3 regions of the Paenibacillus sp. GCM10023250 genome follow, and region 2 is predicted to be linked to each of the others. Evidence: predicted binding sites of a transcription regulator. Region 2 holds the regulator's gene; each other region holds the start of a gene.
What was found. Region 2 encodes LexA, which represses DNA repair genes until DNA is damaged. Its sites were predicted from a motif close to CGAACATATGTTCG; they were not measured.
Positions count from the first base shown of each region.

Region 1: a site for LexA is predicted at 2,906-2,919, ahead of ACFPB1_RS14160 (DNA polymerase IV). Genes of this name have one in related genera too.
Region 3: a site for LexA is predicted at 3,258-3,271, ahead of ACFPB1_RS07240 (DNA polymerase IV). Genes of this name have one in related genera too.

Region 1 covers NZ_JBHSHY010000015.1:77,306-83,128, forward strand. The annotation lists gene ACFPB1_RS14145 (GNAT family N-acetyltransferase) at 1-178, shown strand, start outside; gene ACFPB1_RS14150 (HAD family hydrolase) at 213-980, shown strand; gene ACFPB1_RS14155 (MDR family MFS transporter) at 1,234-2,481, opposite strand; gene ACFPB1_RS14160 (DNA polymerase IV) at 2,941-4,197, shown strand; gene ACFPB1_RS14165 (hypothetical protein) at 4,194-4,715, shown strand; gene ACFPB1_RS14170 (ArsB/NhaD family transporter) at 5,037-5,823, shown strand, end outside.
Region 2 covers NZ_JBHSHY010000008.1:78,807-84,629, forward strand. The annotation lists gene ACFPB1_RS09400 (aminotransferase class I/II-fold pyridoxal phosphate-dependent enzyme) at 1-117, shown strand, start outside; gene ACFPB1_RS09405 (MerR family transcriptional regulator) at 180-590, shown strand; gene glnA (type I glutamate--ammonia ligase) at 647-1,975, shown strand; gene ACFPB1_RS09415 (hypothetical protein) at 2,188-2,769, shown strand; gene lexA (transcriptional repressor LexA) at 2,863-3,483, opposite strand; gene ACFPB1_RS09425 (LysM peptidoglycan-binding domain-containing protein) at 3,674-4,057, shown strand; gene ACFPB1_RS09430 (DUF896 domain-containing protein) at 4,225-4,419, shown strand; gene ACFPB1_RS09435 (aldo/keto reductase) at 4,446-5,432, shown strand; gene ACFPB1_RS09440 (hypothetical protein) at 5,619-5,823, shown strand, end outside.
Region 3 covers NZ_JBHSHY010000005.1:168,692-174,514, reverse strand. The annotation lists gene ACFPB1_RS07250 (quinone-dependent dihydroorotate dehydrogenase) at 1-1,024, opposite strand, end outside; gene ACFPB1_RS07245 (ferredoxin) at 1,630-1,866, opposite strand; gene ACFPB1_RS07240 (DNA polymerase IV) at 1,939-3,225, opposite strand; gene cimA (citramalate synthase) at 3,420-5,033, shown strand; gene ACFPB1_RS07230 (TlpA family protein disulfide reductase) at 5,092-5,658, opposite strand; gene ACFPB1_RS07225 (MFS transporter) at 5,809-5,823, shown strand, end outside.

The sequences.
Region 1 (5,823 bases), on a different contig from region 2:
GGACGAGCTTTACGGCGAGCGGCCCAAACGGCTCACGGTAGCCGCGTTCAACCGGCGGGCGATTCGGCTGTACGCGAAGTTCGGTTTCCGGGCGGCGGCCGAGTTCGAAGCGGGCCCGGCCGTATTCATCGCGATGGTGCGCGGCCGGGATGGCGGAGGGTCGAATGGCAGCGGTTGACATCCGAATGGTAAAAGACAGGGAGGCATGGCGAATGGAGGAGCGCGAACCGCACGGGTATTCGATGGAAGGGTTTGAACCGGGAAGGGCTGAATCGGAGCCGGTCGGCGTGAAAGGGCACGAAGCCGGCGGCTTCGCGGCGGAAGGCATCAAGGCGGTGCTGTTCGACCTCGACAACACGGTGCTCGACCGCACGCGGATGTTCGGCGGCTTCATGGACGCCTTCTTCGCGCGGTATTTCGCGCACGCGGAAGACCTGCGGGCGCTGCGGGCGCGCGTCGCGGAGCTGGACATGGACGGCTACAAGCCGCGGGAGACGCTGTTCGCGGAACTGCTGGACGAGCTGCCGTGGGCGCGGAAGCCCGAACGGGGCGAGCTGGCGGCGTTTTACGGCGGCGCCTACTTGCCCTGCGCCGTGCTGATGGACGGGGCGCGGGAGGTGCTCGCGCGGGCGCGGGCGAAGTACCAGACGGGGCTGATCACGAACGGCAAGGCGTCGACCCAATACGGCAAGCTCGACCGGCTCGGCATCCGGGACGCGTTCGACCTCGTGCTCGTGTCGGAGGAAGCGGGCGCGAAGAAGCCGGACCCGCGCCTCTTCGCGATGGCGGCCGACCGCCTCGGGCTGCGCGCCGGGGAGTGCCTGTTCGTGGGCGACCATCCCGAGAACGACGTGGAGGGGGCGGCCCGCTTCGGCATGGCCACCGTCTGGATGCGGCTCGGCCGTTCGTGGCCGGACGGCATGGCGGCCGAGCCGGGGCGGACGATCGACCGGCTGGACGAGCTGCTCGCGCTGCTGTAGCCGAGCGGCGGAGACGAGGCGCGGGGGGAGGCGACAGCGAGCGGAAAAAGGCGGACGCGCGGACGGCGTTCGCCGGCAAACGACAAGCCGGCAGCGCGTCCGCCGTCGAACGGCGGCGCGGGCGGTTCGGCTTGTCCGAAGAGCGGCGGCAGGAGGCGCGGGGGCGCGCGGCTGCCGCTTTTTTGCGCTGCGCAGGCTGTGTGACGCCAGAATGTATGAGAATAGAATAAGGAAGATGTTCATATTTCTTTTTTCAAGGCTGCATATGCTGGATTTGCGCACGCAAATCTGAAATCCGCCTCACGTTCTCCCCCGCCCGGTAGAAGACGATCGCGCTAACAGCGACGAACGCCATTGTCACGAACAGCGTCGATCCGTCGTATTGGCTAAGCATCAATCCGCCGATCCACGGACCTATAAAATGGCCCAAATTGCCGAACGATTGAGCGCCGTAATAGGCTCCCCTCATACCATCCGGGGCGATCCGGTCAACAAGCACGTTGCCCGACGGATAAGTCAATATTTCTCCAAACGTAAATACGATCATGGACAGCAGAATCGTTAACCATCCGACGGAATAAGCGAAGCCGATGTTGCCGAGCGCGTAGAACGAGACGCCAATTGTCAGGGTGACCAGAGGCGTGCACCTCTCCGTCCATTTGGACAACGGAATCTGCAAGGCGACGACGGTAATCGCGTTGACGCTCATCATGACCGCGAACAGTGTGACGCCTTCGGCAAACTTCCCCTCTACGTATTGGGACAGCGTCACCGTCATTTGCGAATAACCTATCGCCGTCACGATGCTGCCCAGCAAGTAATACCTTAACACGACGTCATTTTTAGCCGCGCGCCAAGCGGACGAAAGGCTTTTGCCTTCCTTCTGCTCTCCTTCTATTCTCTTGATTCCGAATCGGTTCAGAAGAACATAAAGGCTGCAGACGTAGATGAAATAAATGGTACTCGTAAAGAGGAAAGGAAGCGTACTGTCTAACGCGGCGAACACCGCGCCCAGCAACGGTCCGACCGACACACCGACGTTGATCGCCATGTATCTCAGTGAGAACACTTTGAATCGGCGCTCCTTCGGCGTCAAGTCGGCCATTAGCGCCTGCGAGACTGGTTCGTAGAACGATCGGCACAAGCCGTTCAGCAAGCTGAACAAGAAGAATAGCACCGCACTATTCGACAGCGCGAAGCCGAGGAACACGGCACTCCATCCGAGCAGCGCGCCGAGCAGGATTTTACGGCGTCCGAACTGATCTGACAGTGCTCCTCCAATGAAGCCGCCGACCATGCTGGCGAGCGAGCCGGCCCCAATCACGAAGCCGATCATCGCAGGGTTGAGATCGGTGTGCTTGGACAAATAAATGGCGAGGAACGGCATACTCATCGAAGAAGCCGCACGCGCCAAAATTGTACCGACCAATAAGGAATGAACGATTGGATGGTAATCTTGTGCGAACAGCCGAAGGCGGTCGTACAATCTGGATAACATCATGGCGTTCAGCTCCTCGAATATAGTTTCACTCAACGAAACTTTGTTTCATATTTAGTAAGCCTATTTTATTCGATTTGTCAGAGGAATTCCACTCTTATTTTCCCAGACTGCCCCGTTCCGTTATAGAAAGGCCGAACTCCACCCCTTAGTCAAGATGTGACGAATGAAAGGGCTATGACCCGTTGAGACATGGGAGCGATAATCGCTAAGGCGAAGTGGAGACGTGCGTATAAAGGAACAATAAGGGTAACGACTCTCTTCTCACTAATGCTGAAACTTTTTTTTCTCTAGAATTATGACACCACTCAGCGGGGGCGCGCGGCTGCCGCTTTTTTGCGCTGCGCGGGCAGGTGCGGAATTCGGATGAACAGGGAGATTTTTCCCTTGCATTGCGAACGCGTATTCGGTATATAATAAGAACATACGAACATATATTCGCGTTCTCGAGGGGGTTCATAGATGTCGAGGCATATTTTCCTGATCGACGGACAGTCCTTCTACGCCTCCGTGGAGAAGGCGGCGCACCCGGAGTACCGCGACAAGCCAGTCGCCGTCGGAGACCCCGCACGGATGAACGGCATCGTGCTCGCGGCCTGCCCCATCGCCAAGTCCCGCGGCGTGACGACGGCGTCGCGCGTCGGGGAGGCGATGGCGCGCTGCCCGGACCTCGTCGTCATCCGGCCCCGGATGGGGACGTACATTCAGATCTCGTTATTGATAACCCGGATTTTCGAATCGTATACGGGGCTCGTGGAGCCGTACAGCATCGACGAGCAGTTTTTGGACGTGACGGACTCGCTCGCTTACTTCGGGGTGTCGCCGCAGGAGCTGGCCGCGAGCATTCAGCAGCACGTGCTGCTGTCGACCGGCGTCTGGTCGCGGGTCGGCATCGGCCCCACGAAGATTCTCGCCAAGATGGCGACGGACAATTACGCGAAGAAGACCGACGAGGGCGTCTTCGAGCTGTCGTACGACAAGCTGGAATCCACGCTCTGGACGCTGCCCGTGCACCAGATGTTCATGGTCGCCTCCGCGATGACCCGGCATTTCAACCGGATGGGCCTGTCGAGCATCGGCGACATCGCCCGGATGGAGTTCGCCGAGTTCAAGCGGCGCATGCGGCGCGAGATGGGCAAGCAGAGCGACATCCAGGCGGGCTACTACTGGCAGACCGCGCGGGGGATCGACCCGAGCCCCGTGGAGCCGGGCATTCGGCATCAGCTGAAGTCGGTCAGCCACGGCAAAGCGCTGCGCTGGAATCTGTACCGCGAGCTGAAGGACATCGAGGTCGTGCTGCTGGAGCTGGTGGTGGAGGTGTGCCAGCGCACGCGGCGCAACCGGTTCCTGGGCTCGGTCATGTCCGTGGCCGCGGCGGAAACCGACGGCGTCCGCTCCGCCTGGTTTAGCCGGCAGGTGACGCTGCCGCAGCCGACGTCCCTGACCCACGAGGTGGCGGCCGCCGCGCTGAAGCTGTTCCGGGAGCATTGGCACGGGCTGCCGGTCAGCCGGCTCAGCATCGCCTTGTCGCAGCTGACGGACGACAACGTCATCCAGCTGACGCTGTTCGAGGACCGCTCCCGCGCCTACCGCAAGGAGCGGATGATCGACGCCATCAAGGAACGGTACGGAAGCACGGCCATCATGCGCGCCTCGTCGCTGCTGGAGGCCGGCGTGGCTCGCGAAAGGGCGGAACAAATTGGAGGACACTACAAATGAGCAAGCTGGACGGCAACGAACGCTGGAAATCCAAAATGTTATTGACCGAGCACGTGGAGCGCTACGACGAGCAAACGAACGCGGGCGGGCAGAGCGCCGCGGCCGCACGCGCGGGGGCGCCTAGGGAGCGAGGCCTCATATCGACGGAGGAGCGAGCCATGCTGCGCGACTATATCCTGCTGCCGCACATGGAGAAGATGGTGGAGAAGAGCATCGCCGACGTGGAGCATATGACGACGGTGCTGAAGCGCGCGTACCTGATGGCGGGGCAGAAGATCCTGGACCGCATCGCGCAGGACCTGTACGGCCTGCGGCGGGAGCTGAAGAAGCGGAACATCCGGATCCTGAACGAGGAGCAGGCCGATCTCGTCGTGTACCACCGCTATTACTGCCGGGGCTACGAGGACCGCTTCGGCATGACGCGCGACGTGATGCGCTCCGAGATCAGCGTGCGGCTGGCCCGGTACACGTCGGAGCTGGCGGCGCTGCTGAAGGAGAGCCCGGTCAAGCCGAAGTGAGCGGGCGCCGGGGCGGATCGGTGACCGGGGCTCTCCCCGCACGGGGAGCCATGCGCCGCTCGCGGCGCGACGCGCGTAGAGGCGCGTCGGGCAGGGCGCCGGCCGGACCTGCTGGGCGCCGGCGCATGGGCCGCCGCGCGGCCCGCATGGCCGTCGCGGCCGGTTTTGCTTTACAGGAGCACGTCCGTCATGTAGGATGGTGTAGGACATAACCGCATAACGCGTTACCGGAGGAGCCTGTCATCGACGGGCTTTTTTTGTCTTTTTTCGGGCATAAATGAAAGCATCCGGTAATCGCAAGCACCGTTAGAGGAGGAGACTATGGACCAGCAAGCCATTTGGGCGATCGGGATATTCGCGGCCGCCTACGCACTTATCGTATCGGAAAAAATCCACCGCACCATCGTCGCCATGATCGGTGGCCTGCTCGTCATCGCGCTCGGCATCGTCGACCAGGAGACGGCTTTGCACCACATCGACTTCAACACGCTCGGCCTCCTGATCGGGATGATGATCATCGTCGCCGTCTCGGCCGATACGGGGGCGTTCGCGTACGCGGCGGTCTGGGCCGCGAAGAAGGCGAAGGGCCGGCCCGTCCCGATCATGATCGCGCTCGCGCTGCTCACGGCCGTCGCCTCCGCGTTCCTGGACAACGTGACGACGATTCTGCTCATGGTGCCGATCAGCTTCAGCATCGCGCGGCAGCTCGGCTTCTCGCCGATTCCGCTGCTGATCACGCAAGTTCTGGCCTCCAACGTCGGCGGCACCGCCACGCTTATCGGCGATCCGCCGAACATCATGATCGGCAGCGCGGTGAAGGAACTGACGTTCGGAGCGTTCCTCGCAAACCTCGCCCCGATCGCGGTGATCGTCATGGCGGCGTACGTGCCGCTGTTCGCGCTGCTGTACCGCGAGCAGCTGCGCACGACGCCCGAGCGGATGCGCAGCCTGATGGATATGGACCAGTCCGAGCTGATCACGGATGCCAAGCTGCTCGTCAAAAGCCTGTCCGTGCTGGGCTTGACCATCCTGGGGTTTTTCCTGCACCAGGCGCTGCATCTGGAATCCGCCGCCGTCGCGCTCTCGGGCGCCTTCCTGCTGCTGCTGA
Region 2 (5,823 bases):
ATGCAGGGCGGGCTGACATACGCCCATGTCAAATACGGGGTTCTGAATGCTCTATCCGTCCTTGCCGAGCGAGAGTTGATTGTAATTAAACCTCACACAAAACCTCACACAACTTGACATGTTTTTGGCATGGCGGTACAATGAGAGCATACAATCAGTTACTGGAAGGTTGATGCGACATGGGTGACGAAATTCGCAGGAATATGGCGCTCTTTCCGATCGGCATCGTGATGAAGCTGACCGACTTGACCGCCAGGCAGATCCGGTACTACGAGCAGCACGAGCTGATCGTACCCGCCCGTACTTCCGGCAATCAGCGGTTGTTCTCATTTAACGACGTCGAACGGCTGCTGGAAATCAAATCGTTGATCGAAAAAGGCGTCAATATCGCCGGCATCAAGCAGGTCATGAATCCGGTCTCCAAGGAATCGGAGGACGCCACGGTCGTCAGCGAACTGTCGGAAGTGAAACGGCGCGAGCTTTCCGACGCGCAGCTGCACCGCCTGCTCAAACAGCAGCTGTTGGAGAAGAGACCGGGCAAGGCGTCTTTGATCCAAGGCCAGCTGTCCCGTTTCTATAACAAAAAGTAACGTCGCGCGACGCCGCAAGATTCGCACAATACTACGAAGACTGAGGAGATGATCCCGTGAGCTATACGAAAGATGACATTCGCCGCATCGCCCAGGAACAGAACGTCCGTTTTATCCGTCTGCAGTTCACCGACTTGCTCGGCACGATCAAGAACGTCGAAATTCCGGTCAGCCAGCTGGATAAAGCGTTGGACAACAAAATGATGTTCGACGGCTCGTCCATCGAGGGCTACGTACGTATCGAGGAATCCGACATGTACCTGTATCCGGATCTGGACACGTGGGTCGTCTTCCCATGGGTGGCCGAGGACCGCATCGCGCGCCTGATTTGCGATGTGTACATGCCGGACGGCACGCCGTTCGCCGGCGATCCGCGCGGCATTTTGAAGCGCGTGCTGAAAGAGGCGGAAGAGCTCGGCTTCACGTCGATGAACGTCGGTCCGGAACCGGAGTTCTTCCTGTTCAAGACGGACGCGAACGGCAATCCGACGACCGAGCTTAACGACCAAGGCGGCTACTTCGACCTCGCGCCGATGGATCTCGGCGAGAACTGCCGCCGCGAGATCGTGCTGACGCTCGAAGAGATGGGTTTCGAGATCGAAGCGTCCCACCACGAAGTGGCGCCGGGCCAGCACGAGATCGACTTCAAATACGCGGACGCGGTCAAGGCGGCCGACCAAATCCAAACGTTCAAGCTCGTCGTCAAGACGATCGCCCGCCAGCACGGCCTGCACGCCTCGTTCATGCCGAAACCGCTGTTCGGCGTCAACGGCTCCGGGATGCACTGCCACCAGTCGCTGTTCCGCGGCAGCGAGAACGCGTTCTACGATGAAAGCGACAAGCTGGGGCTCAGCCAGACGGCGCGTTATTATATGGCCGGCGTCCTGCGGCACGCCCGCGCGTTCGCAGCGATCACGAACCCGACTGTCAACTCGTACAAGCGTCTGGTGCCTGGCTACGAAGCGCCATGCTACGTGGCATGGTCGGCGAGCAACCGCAGCCCGATGATCCGTATTCCGGCTTCCCGCGGCGTCAGCACGCGCATCGAGGTGCGCAACCCGGATCCGGCGGCGAACCCGTATCTCGCGCTTGCTGTCATGCTGAAGGCCGGCCTCGACGGCATTCGCAATAAGCTGCCGCTGCCTGCGCCAACGGATCGCAACATCTACGTGATGACCGACGAAGAGCGGATCGACGAAGGCATTCCGAGCTTGCCGGACGACCTGAAGGAAGCGCTGACGGAGCTGCTGCGCAGCGAAGTCATGGTCGACGCGCTGGGCGACCACGCGCTGGCGCACTTCTACGAGCTGAAGGAAATCGAGTGGGACATGTACCGCACGCAAGTCCACGAGTGGGAAAGAGACCAGTACCTGTCGTTGTACTAAGTTTCACGCGAAGCAGAACCGAACCCTTTGGCGCCATTGGCGCCGAAGGTTTTTTTGTCGTCGAAGGCACGTTGGGACCGGGATGAAGCTTAGCGCTTATACAGGACAAAGCTCTTCGAACGGGAGAACCGCTCCCGATCGATCCTCCGCACTGGGACGTTCGCGGCCGCATAGTATGCCCTATCCGAGTACGACGAAAGGGTGTGGCACCGATGGCCGGGAAAACGAAGGCGAACGGCGGGGCGTTCAAGGTGAGCGGCTCGACGCTGTCACGCGTGGCTGCCGTCATGGTTCCCTTCTATACGAAAATCGCGACGAACCGCTGCTTCGCACTGCGATGGTCGAAGGCGGTAAGGCGGGGCGATCTCAACACGCTGCTTCGGTTGTTCAAGTCGGTGACGACGTTTACGAAACGGGACGGGTTCTCGACGAACGCGATCGGGTATTTCGTCGATATCGGATTCCCGGATCCGATCAGCACGTATACCAACGGCACGACGATTCCGCCTGGTTCGACGCAGTTCACGTTCTCGACGCCGATCCATCAAGCGATCGCGCGAGCCGTGCTGCCATTCTACCGGGCGCTCGCCCGATCGACAGCTTACGCGGCCGCGGTAGCGGCGGCGATTAACGGCAATCGGCTGGCGACGGTTCGCTGCCTCGTTCGACGAAAAGTGAAGACCGCGGCGCTCAAGTCGGTGCGGATCCGATTCTCCGGCGTCGAATTGAACTTTAAATACCGCAGCAGCCCGTTCACTTACCGTAACCTATTGTTCCGGGAATTAGGAGGTTAGGTGACATCTGCGATTCATGCGGGCACCAAGCACAAAAAAGGGGCAGCCGCCGCGCTCGTGAAAGCGGGAGGCTGCCCCTTGCTTGTTAACCCATTAATGGATGTCGCGGAAGAGTCCGATGACCTTGCCAAGAATGCTGACATTGCGGAGCCGAATCGGTTCCATCGTGGCGTTCTCTGGCTGCAGGCGGATATGATCCTTTTCTTTGTAGAAGGTTTTGACCGTGGCTTCGTCTTCTTCCGTCATGGCGACGACGATATCGCCGTTGTTCGCGTTCTGCTGCTGGCGGACGATGACGTAGTCGCCGTCGTGAATGCCCGCCTCGATCATGCTCTCGCCGATGACATTCAGAATGAAGACCGTATCGTCGCCGACTTTGTCTGCCGGCAGCGGGAAGTAATCCTCGATGTTCTCCGTCGCGGTGATCGGCACGCCGGCGGTAACCTTACCGACGACCGGCACTTTGGCGATCGCGAGCGGGAACGGAATCTCGTTGCCCTCGCCGTCCAGAATTTCGATCGCGCGCGGTTTGGTCGGGTCGCGCCGGATCAGGCCTTTCTTCTCCAGCCGGTCCAAGTGGCCATGAACGGTCGAGCTGGAAGCAAGTCCGACCGCTTCGCCGATCTCGCGCACGGAAGGGGGGTAACCTTTATCCCGGACTTCCGTCTTGATGAATTCTAGGATCGCCTGCTGGCGGGTTGAAAGTTTCGACACCGGAATCACTCCATAAGGTTCATTTGTGTAAAATTATAGCACAGAACCGGAGTTCGTACAAACATAAGTTCGAGAAACACAGGTTCGCATCGAATGGCGAACAAATGTTCTAAAAAGTGATTGACGCCAAACGGATGTTCGTGTTAAGCTGAGTGCATAAACAGAACAAATGTTTGGGGTGCTGATGATCATGCAAACAATCTCGACATACTCGACTGCTTATACCAATAAGAAACCCGCCGTTCGCAAAGCGAACGTATCGCGCAAGGAGCGCGCCATTGAACGGCTGTTGCTCCGTCTCGCCGCCGCCTCGCTGTTTTTCGTCCTGCTGTTCGTTGGGCTCACTTTAATGAAGGGACACGCGGACAGCGACCTTCCCGCCGTGCCGGCGGAAGGCGAGCAGACCATCGTTGTCGGAGCCGGCGATACGCTGTGGGACATCGCCAGCAGCGTGCGCAAGGAAGGCGAAGATATTCGCCGAACGGTCTACGATTTGCAGAAGCGGAACAATTTAAGCTCCTCTTCCTTACGGGCTGGCCAGACGCTCATTATACCTGCGGAAGACCGGGAGTAGCGCCGGGCATAAGCAGACGACGAAGACCGAACGCATTCGTTCGGTCTTTTCTTCCGTTCGGTGATGTCCAGCTCTGCGAGGAGGCTGCCTTGCCTTGACAATGACCGTTATAAAATGTCAAAGTAAAGGATGGGATATTGCCCGAAGGACGAGAGGAGAAGACCTGCATGGAGAAAATCATCGCTCGCATCAACGAGCTTTCCCGAAAGAATAAATCGGTCGGGCTGACGGCGGAGGAGCTTGCGGAACGCGACGAGCTGCGCCGCATCTACCTGGACAATTTCAAACGCAACTTCCGCAACCAGCTGGATACGATCAAGTGGGCGGAAGACGAAGAAAACGACGATTCCATCAAGCATTAAGCGAATATTCGAGGAGGGGTAACCGAATGCGATATCGGCTATTGGGCCGCAGCGGTCTTGCGGTGTCGGAACTCTGCCTGGGCACGATGACGTTCGGCAACACGACGAGCGAAGCGGATTCCATCGCGATGGTCCATGATTTCCTGGACCGGGGCGGCAATTTCCTGGATACCGCGAACGTATACGTGCAGGGCAAGTCGGAGGAGATCGTCGGCAAAGCGATCAAGGGCCGGCGCGCGGAAACGGTGCTGGCGACGAAGGTCCGGTTCATGACAGGCGCGCACCCGAACAGCGGCGGCGTCTCGCGCAAGCATATCATGGACGCGGCGGAAGCAAGCCTGAAGCGGCTGGACACCGACTACATCGACCTCTATCAGGTGCATGTCTGGGACCACGCGACGCCGATCGAAGAGACGCTCCGCGCGCTGGACGACTTGATCACGGCGGGGAAAGTTCGCTACATCGGCTGCTCGAATTTCTTCGCGTGGCAGCTGATGAAGTCGCTGGCCGTCAGCGACCGCGAGCGTTACGCCCGGTTCGTGTCGATTCAGCCGCAGTACAGTCTCGTAAGCCGCGAGATGGACCGCGAGATGATGTCCTTATGCCTGGAGGAGAACGTCGGCGTCATTCCGTGGGCGCCGCTCGGCGGTGGGTTCCTGACGGGCCGCTACACCCGCGAGGAACCGTCCAGCGGACGCTTGACCGCCAAGCAGGGCGAGAGCTCGTGGGCGCTGCGCGCGTCCGACAAAAACTTCGCCGTACTCGAGGCGGTGCAGTCCGCGGCAAAGGAATTGGGCAAGACGCCGGCGCAGGTCGCACTGGCCTGGCTGCTGCGGCGCGAAGGCATCACATCGCCGATCTTCGGGGCGAGCACGCTTGCGCAATACGAAGAGAACATGGGCGCGGCCGGCTGGACGATGCCGGACGAGATATGGAACGCCCTCGACGAAGCGAGTGCGCTTCCGAGCGAATATCCGAACCGGTTCATCGCCAAATTCGCCCGTCCGTTCTGACCGTGCGTTTACATAGGAAGAAGCAAGTGAACGAGAGATGGGTTTGCATCATGTTGAGGGGGTTCATTCGTGTCCAGATCGTGGCAGCGTAAAGTGCAAAAAAACCAGGAATTAATCAACAAACAGCGAAAGAAGCGCGGAGAAGCCCCGTTAATGGCCGCCGCCAAGTCCGGAGGCGCGGCTGGGGTGGACACCTTTAAGGGACGCAGTTTTTTAATGCCGGCGTTCCTGCTGCTCTTCATTCTGTTCTACGTGATCGTGACGGTCACGTCCGACGCGTTCAAGCAGGGCGATACGATGTTCTGGGTGACGATCGGGTGCTACGTGCTGCTCGCGGGTTTGTTCGTCCTGCGCCGCCCGTATCTGGCGGTCGGCCGCGATTTCGTCCGTT
Region 3 (5,823 bases), on a different contig from region 2:
CCGTGAGCTCGCGGAGAAGCTCCGGCCCTCTGTAAATGAGCGCCGTATAAATTTCTACAAGACTTGCACCCGCGCGAATTTTATCGTATGCATCCGCCGCCGTAAAGATGCCGCCGGAGCCAATAATGGGCAGCCGTCCGCCCGTCAGCCGGTACACCTCGCGCACGATTTCCGTCGAACGTTCGCGAAGCGGCCTGCCGCTCAGGCCGCCGGTTTCTTTGGCGTTCGGATGGCGGAGTCCGTCGCGGCCGATGGTCGTGTTGGTGGCGATGATGCCGTTCACTCCGCTCGCGACGATCGTCTCCACGGTGTATCCGAGCTGTTCCGCGGTCATGTCCGGCGCGATCTTGACCAGTACCGGCTTGCGGGCCGCGCCGCTCTTCGCCGCCTGGGCGCCGGCCTCCTCCATCACCGCCGACAAGAGCAGCTTCAGTTCGTCGCCGTGCTGAAGCGCCCGCAGGTCCGGCGTGTTCGGCGAGCTGATGTTGACGACGAAGAAGTCGCCATATGTATAAAGCTGCCGTAAGCAGGCCCGGTAATCCTCGTGGGCGAGCTCGTTCGGCGTCGTTTTGTTCTTGCCGATATTGACGGCGATCGGAATGCGGTGCAGGCCCAACCGGCCGAGCCGCTCCGCCATCGCGGCGGCGCCGTCGTTATTGAACCCCATCCGGTTGACGAGCGCTTCGTCTGTCGGCAGGCGGAACAGCCGCGGCTGCTCGTTGCCGGCTTGTCCCTTCGGGGTCACCGTGCCGACCTCCGCGAAGCCGAAGCCGATGTTGGCGAACATGTCGACAGCCTTCGCGTTCTTGTCGAGTCCCGCCGCGAGGCCGATCGGGTGCGGGAAACGCAGCCCGAACAGGCTCGTCTCCAGCTCCTTCGCATCCGCGACCCCATACATGGCGCGCATCACGGCCTGAACGCCGGGCACCCGCCGGGCCGTGTGCAGCCCGTCGATGACCAGATGATGGGCTTTCTCGGCGTCCATGCGGAAGAAATAAGGCTTGGCAATTTTCGTGTATAACAAGTCGAAGTCACTCCGTTCTGCGTCTTTAGCTCTATCGAACAGTTTATCAAGTCGGGGGCGAAAAAGAAAGAGTACCGGCCGCCGCCCTCCCCGCCGCGGCGGCCGTTCGCTGCGCGCGAAGCAGTTGTTTCGGCGGCGGAAACCGATTACAATAAAGACATATCCCTATTTCCCGAGAAAGGTTGATCCGCATGAGCCACGCTAAAAAGAAACCGCCCATCATGAAAACGAAACAAAAGGAAGAGGTCAACAAAAAAGCGCTCATCTGGATCGGATCGGTCTTCGTCGTCATCGTCGCCGTCATGGCCGTTCTTCTTATTGTGGACCAGTAATCGGTCCAGTTAATCAAGCCATTCGTATACGACGGCGGGGTTCGTCTCGTCCTCGGCCGGCTGCAGGCGGAATAGCGCCACGGCCGGCCTGGAGGAAGCGAGAAGGACGCCGCTTTTTATCGTCACTCCCAAATCCAGGCTAATAGCCGATCTTCTATTCTAATAGATCTTTACCAGAATTGGCTCTGCCGAATTATCGAAGAAACAGGAAAAACCCCATCCCCTGTCGAAACAGGGAATGGGATCTCCGCCGCTACTATGCGATTGGATGTATTAGTTATTGAAAGGCGTGTCAGCGATTTTGATGGAGTCCGTCGGGCAGCCGTCCGCCGCATCTTGCAGATCGTCGTACAAATCTTCCGGAATTTCGGTATTGCCGTGGTTACCGTCGTTGCCGAAAATAACCTCAGCCAAGCCTTCGTCGTCGTAGTCGTAAATGTCCGGTGCCGTTGCTCCGCAAGCTCCGCAAGCAATGCATGTATCTTTCTCAACCCAAGTAAACTTCGACATCGTGGTTCCCTCCTATTAATGGTAAGTTTCAAAAACTTACGGAAGTGCTTTCATTTCCCAAGTATACAACCTTCAATCATCACTATATAACATATGCTCGTCCCTTTGCAAGGATGTCCCGCGAATTCGTTTATTGCGAATTAACGCCGACGGATCGTCCCCTAGCATGCCCGCGGTAAGCACCGCATCCTCGCCGAATTTGTCCCGCAGCATGTCCATCGCGCGCGTCAGCGCCTCCTTCTTCGGCTGCTCGCCGTAGCTGAACAAATCCAGCTGCACGGCCGTTTCCGCCTGCAGCGAGAGGTTCTGGAGGGTGATACCGAGCAAGCGCACCGGCTCTCCGCGCTTCCAATGCTTGTCGAACAGCTTGCACGCCTCGCGGTGGATATCGGAAGCGGCGTCCGTCGGGACCGGCAGCGTGACCGAACGGTTGATCGTCGTCATGTCCGGCCGCCGGATGACGATCTGAATGGTCGACGCCATCATCTTCTGATGGCGCATCCGCCTCCCGGTCTGGTCCGCTAGGTTGAGCAGGATGCGGTGGGCTTCCTCCGGATCCGTCACGTCCCTCGGCAGCGTCGTCGTATGGCCGATCGACTTGTTCCGCTCGCGCTCGGCATGGACCGGCGCGTAATCGTAGCCGTGCGACGCGGACTTCATCCAAGAGCCGACGACGCCGAAATGCTTGACGAGCATCGCCTCATCGGCCGAGGCAAGCTGCCCGATCGTGCGGATGTTCAGCTTCGTCAGCTTGTCCGCCGTCTTGCGCCCGATGCCGAAGAGCGTGTCGCACGGCTTGTGCCAGAGCAGCTCCGGCACGTCGCGGATGCGCAGCACGGTGAAGCCGTTCGGCTTCTGCATGTCGGACGCCATCTTGGCCAGCAGCTTGTTCGGGGCAATGCCGATGGAGCAAGGCAGGTTCCACTCGGTTCTGATCCGCTGCTGAATGTCCCGCGCGATCTGCAGCGGTTCGCCTAAGGCCGACGAGCCCGTTATGTCGAGGTAGCATTCGTCGATCGACACGGCCTCCACGAGCGGCGTATACTGCCGCGCGATCGACATGAAGCCGCGGGAATACGTCCGGTACAGGTTGAAATCCGGCTTGATCAGGATCAGTTCCGGACAGCGGCGTTGTCCTTCTCGCACTGTCATGCCCGTCTTGACTCCTTTCGCCCGCGCCGCGTACGAGGACGTCACGATGATCCCCCGCCGCTGCTCCACGCTTCCGGCGACCGCCGTCGCCTTTCCTTTATATAACTGCGGCTCCTCCGCTTCATGGACGGAGCAATAGAAGGCATTCATGTCCAAATGAAGAATGACCCGGCGTTTGGGAGGCGCCGTTTCCCGCTCCTTCGTCATCGCGGCATTCATCCTTCCCGGTTGGAATAAGGCGATCATATGATCGTATGACCAGCATACCAATCGCCCCGCCGGAACGTCAACCTGCCGCCTGGAAAGCTCGTTCTGCGATCGTTTACGCGCCCTGCTTCTAATGGTATAATGATAAAATTATGATTGCTTTAAAGGGATAAAGGAAGGGGGCTACCGCATTCATGGGAAACACGATCTCCATTTTCGACACGACGCTTCGTGACGGCACGCAGGGAGAGGGCATCAGTCTTTCCGCAGAGGATAAAATCAAAATCGCCCAAAAGCTCGACTTGTTAGGCGTTCATTATATTGAAGGCGGGAACCCGGGCAGCAACAGCAAGGACATCGAATTTTTCCAGAGGGCGAAAGGCTTGCGGCTGAACGCCAAGCTGACCGCGTTCGGCAGCACTCGGCGCAAGCACAGCACCGCTGAGCAGGACAACAGCCTCGTACGCATCGTGGAATCCGGCGTACCGGCCGCCACGCTCGTCGGCAAGTCGTGGGACTTCCACGTACATACGGCGCTGCAGACAACGCTCGAAGAGAATCTCGCGATGATCTACGATTCTTTCGCGTACTTGAAGCAGAAGGGCGTGGAAGCGATCTTCGACGCGGAGCATTTCTTCGACGGCTACAAGCATAATCAAGACTATGCACTGGCCGTGCTGCGCAAAGCCCAGGAGGCGGGCGCCGACTGGATCGTGCTGTGCGATACGAACGGCGGCACCCTTCCGTCGGAGATTCACGCGATCGTCTCCCGCGTCGCGGCGGAGATCGGCGCACCGATCGGCATCCATACCCACAACGACTGCGAGCTCGCGGTCGCCAATACGCTGGCCGCCGTGCAGGCGGGCGCGCGGCAGGTGCAGGGCACGATCAACGGCTACGGCGAACGGTGCGGCAACGCCAATCTCTGCTCGATCATCCCGACGCTTCAAATAAAAATGGATTACCGCTGCGTCAGCGACGGTCAGCTCCAATCGCTCACTCAGACGGCCCGGTATATCAGCGAAATCGCGAACGTGCACATGCCGGTCGCTCAGCCATACGTCGGGAATGCCGCGTTCGCCCATAAAGGCGGCATCCACGTGTCCGCGATCATGAAAGATTCCAAGACGTACGAGCATATCCGGCCGGAGCTCGTCGGCAACAAGCAGCGGGTGCTTGTCTCCGAGCTCGCGGGACAAAGCAACATCATCTCCAAAGCGCAGGAGCTCGGTCTCGACATCAACGCGAACAACGAGAAGACGAAGCGCATCATGGAACGCATCAAGGATCTCGAGCACCAAGGCTATCAATTCGAAGGCGCCGATGCCTCCCTCGAGCTGCTGCTGCGCGACGCGTTCGGTGAAATGAAGGAAATCTTCAAGCTGGAATCGCTTAAGATGCTCGTCGAAAAAACGAACGGCCACGCGATGAACGCCGAAGCCATCGTCAAAGTGAACGTCGACGGACACCCTGTCTACATGGCGGCCGAAGGCAACGGTCCGGTCAATGCGCTCAACAACGCACTGCGCAAGGCGCTGGAGCAATTTTACCCGAGCATCAACGACTTCCATCTGTCCGACTACAAGGTTCGCGTCATCGACGAGAAGGACGCGACGGCCGCCAAGGTCCGCGTATTGATGGAAACGACCGATTTCAAAAATACGTGGAGCACGGTCGGCGTCTCGAGCAACGTCATCGAAGCGAGCTGGGAAGCGCTCGTCGACAGTATTCGCTACGCCTTGCTCACCAAGAACAAAATCGAGATGCAAGACGAACCCCGGGAAGAGCTCGGGCTCATCAATCATTAACCGCATCCGCATGCAAAACGCCGGAGCCCCTAGGCTCCGGCTTTTATGGCATCGCGCGTCAGGTGCTCGAACCGGCTTTCTGCTCGCTTTCGGCGTCCAGCCACTTGTCGATGAAGCCCTGCCATTTCGCTTTCGTAATGACGCCTTCGATCCGCTCCCGGACGATGCCATTGCTGTCGATCAGCAGGCTGATCGGGAATGAATTGACCTTATACAGCTTCTGGGCGTCTCCGTCGCGGTCCATCAGAATCGGGAACGACAGCTTCTGCTGATCGACGAACTCGCGGGCTTGCCGCTCCTTGTCGGCGCTGGTCGCGTTAATGCCGAGAATCTGCAGCTTGCCCGCGTATTGCTTCGAGAGCGCCTGCAGATCGGGCGCCTCCATTTCGCACGGATAGCACCACGACGCCCAGAAATTAACGAGCGTGAGCTGCTCCTTCTTCCCGCCGATGGTGACCGGCTGCTCCTTGAGGTCGGGGAGACTGAGCGTCGGCGCCGTGTAGCCCGGCTTCGGGAGCATGTCGGACGAAGCGGCAAGCGCATCGTCGTGCTTGCCTTTATTTTGATAGACTGCGGCACCTGCCAAAATCAGCACGATGACGAGCAATACGATCGATCGTTTCATGATGCGCCTTCTTTCAACGAATTTTGTCGATAGCGATGCCTGGGCACGCTCCCTCCATGTTACCATGTTCAGGAATGGAAGCTCAAGTTAGGGGGAACATTAACCGTCGAGACCGGACGGTCATCCTCGATCGCTTGGAGGCATTCATCAATGAACGGTTCAACG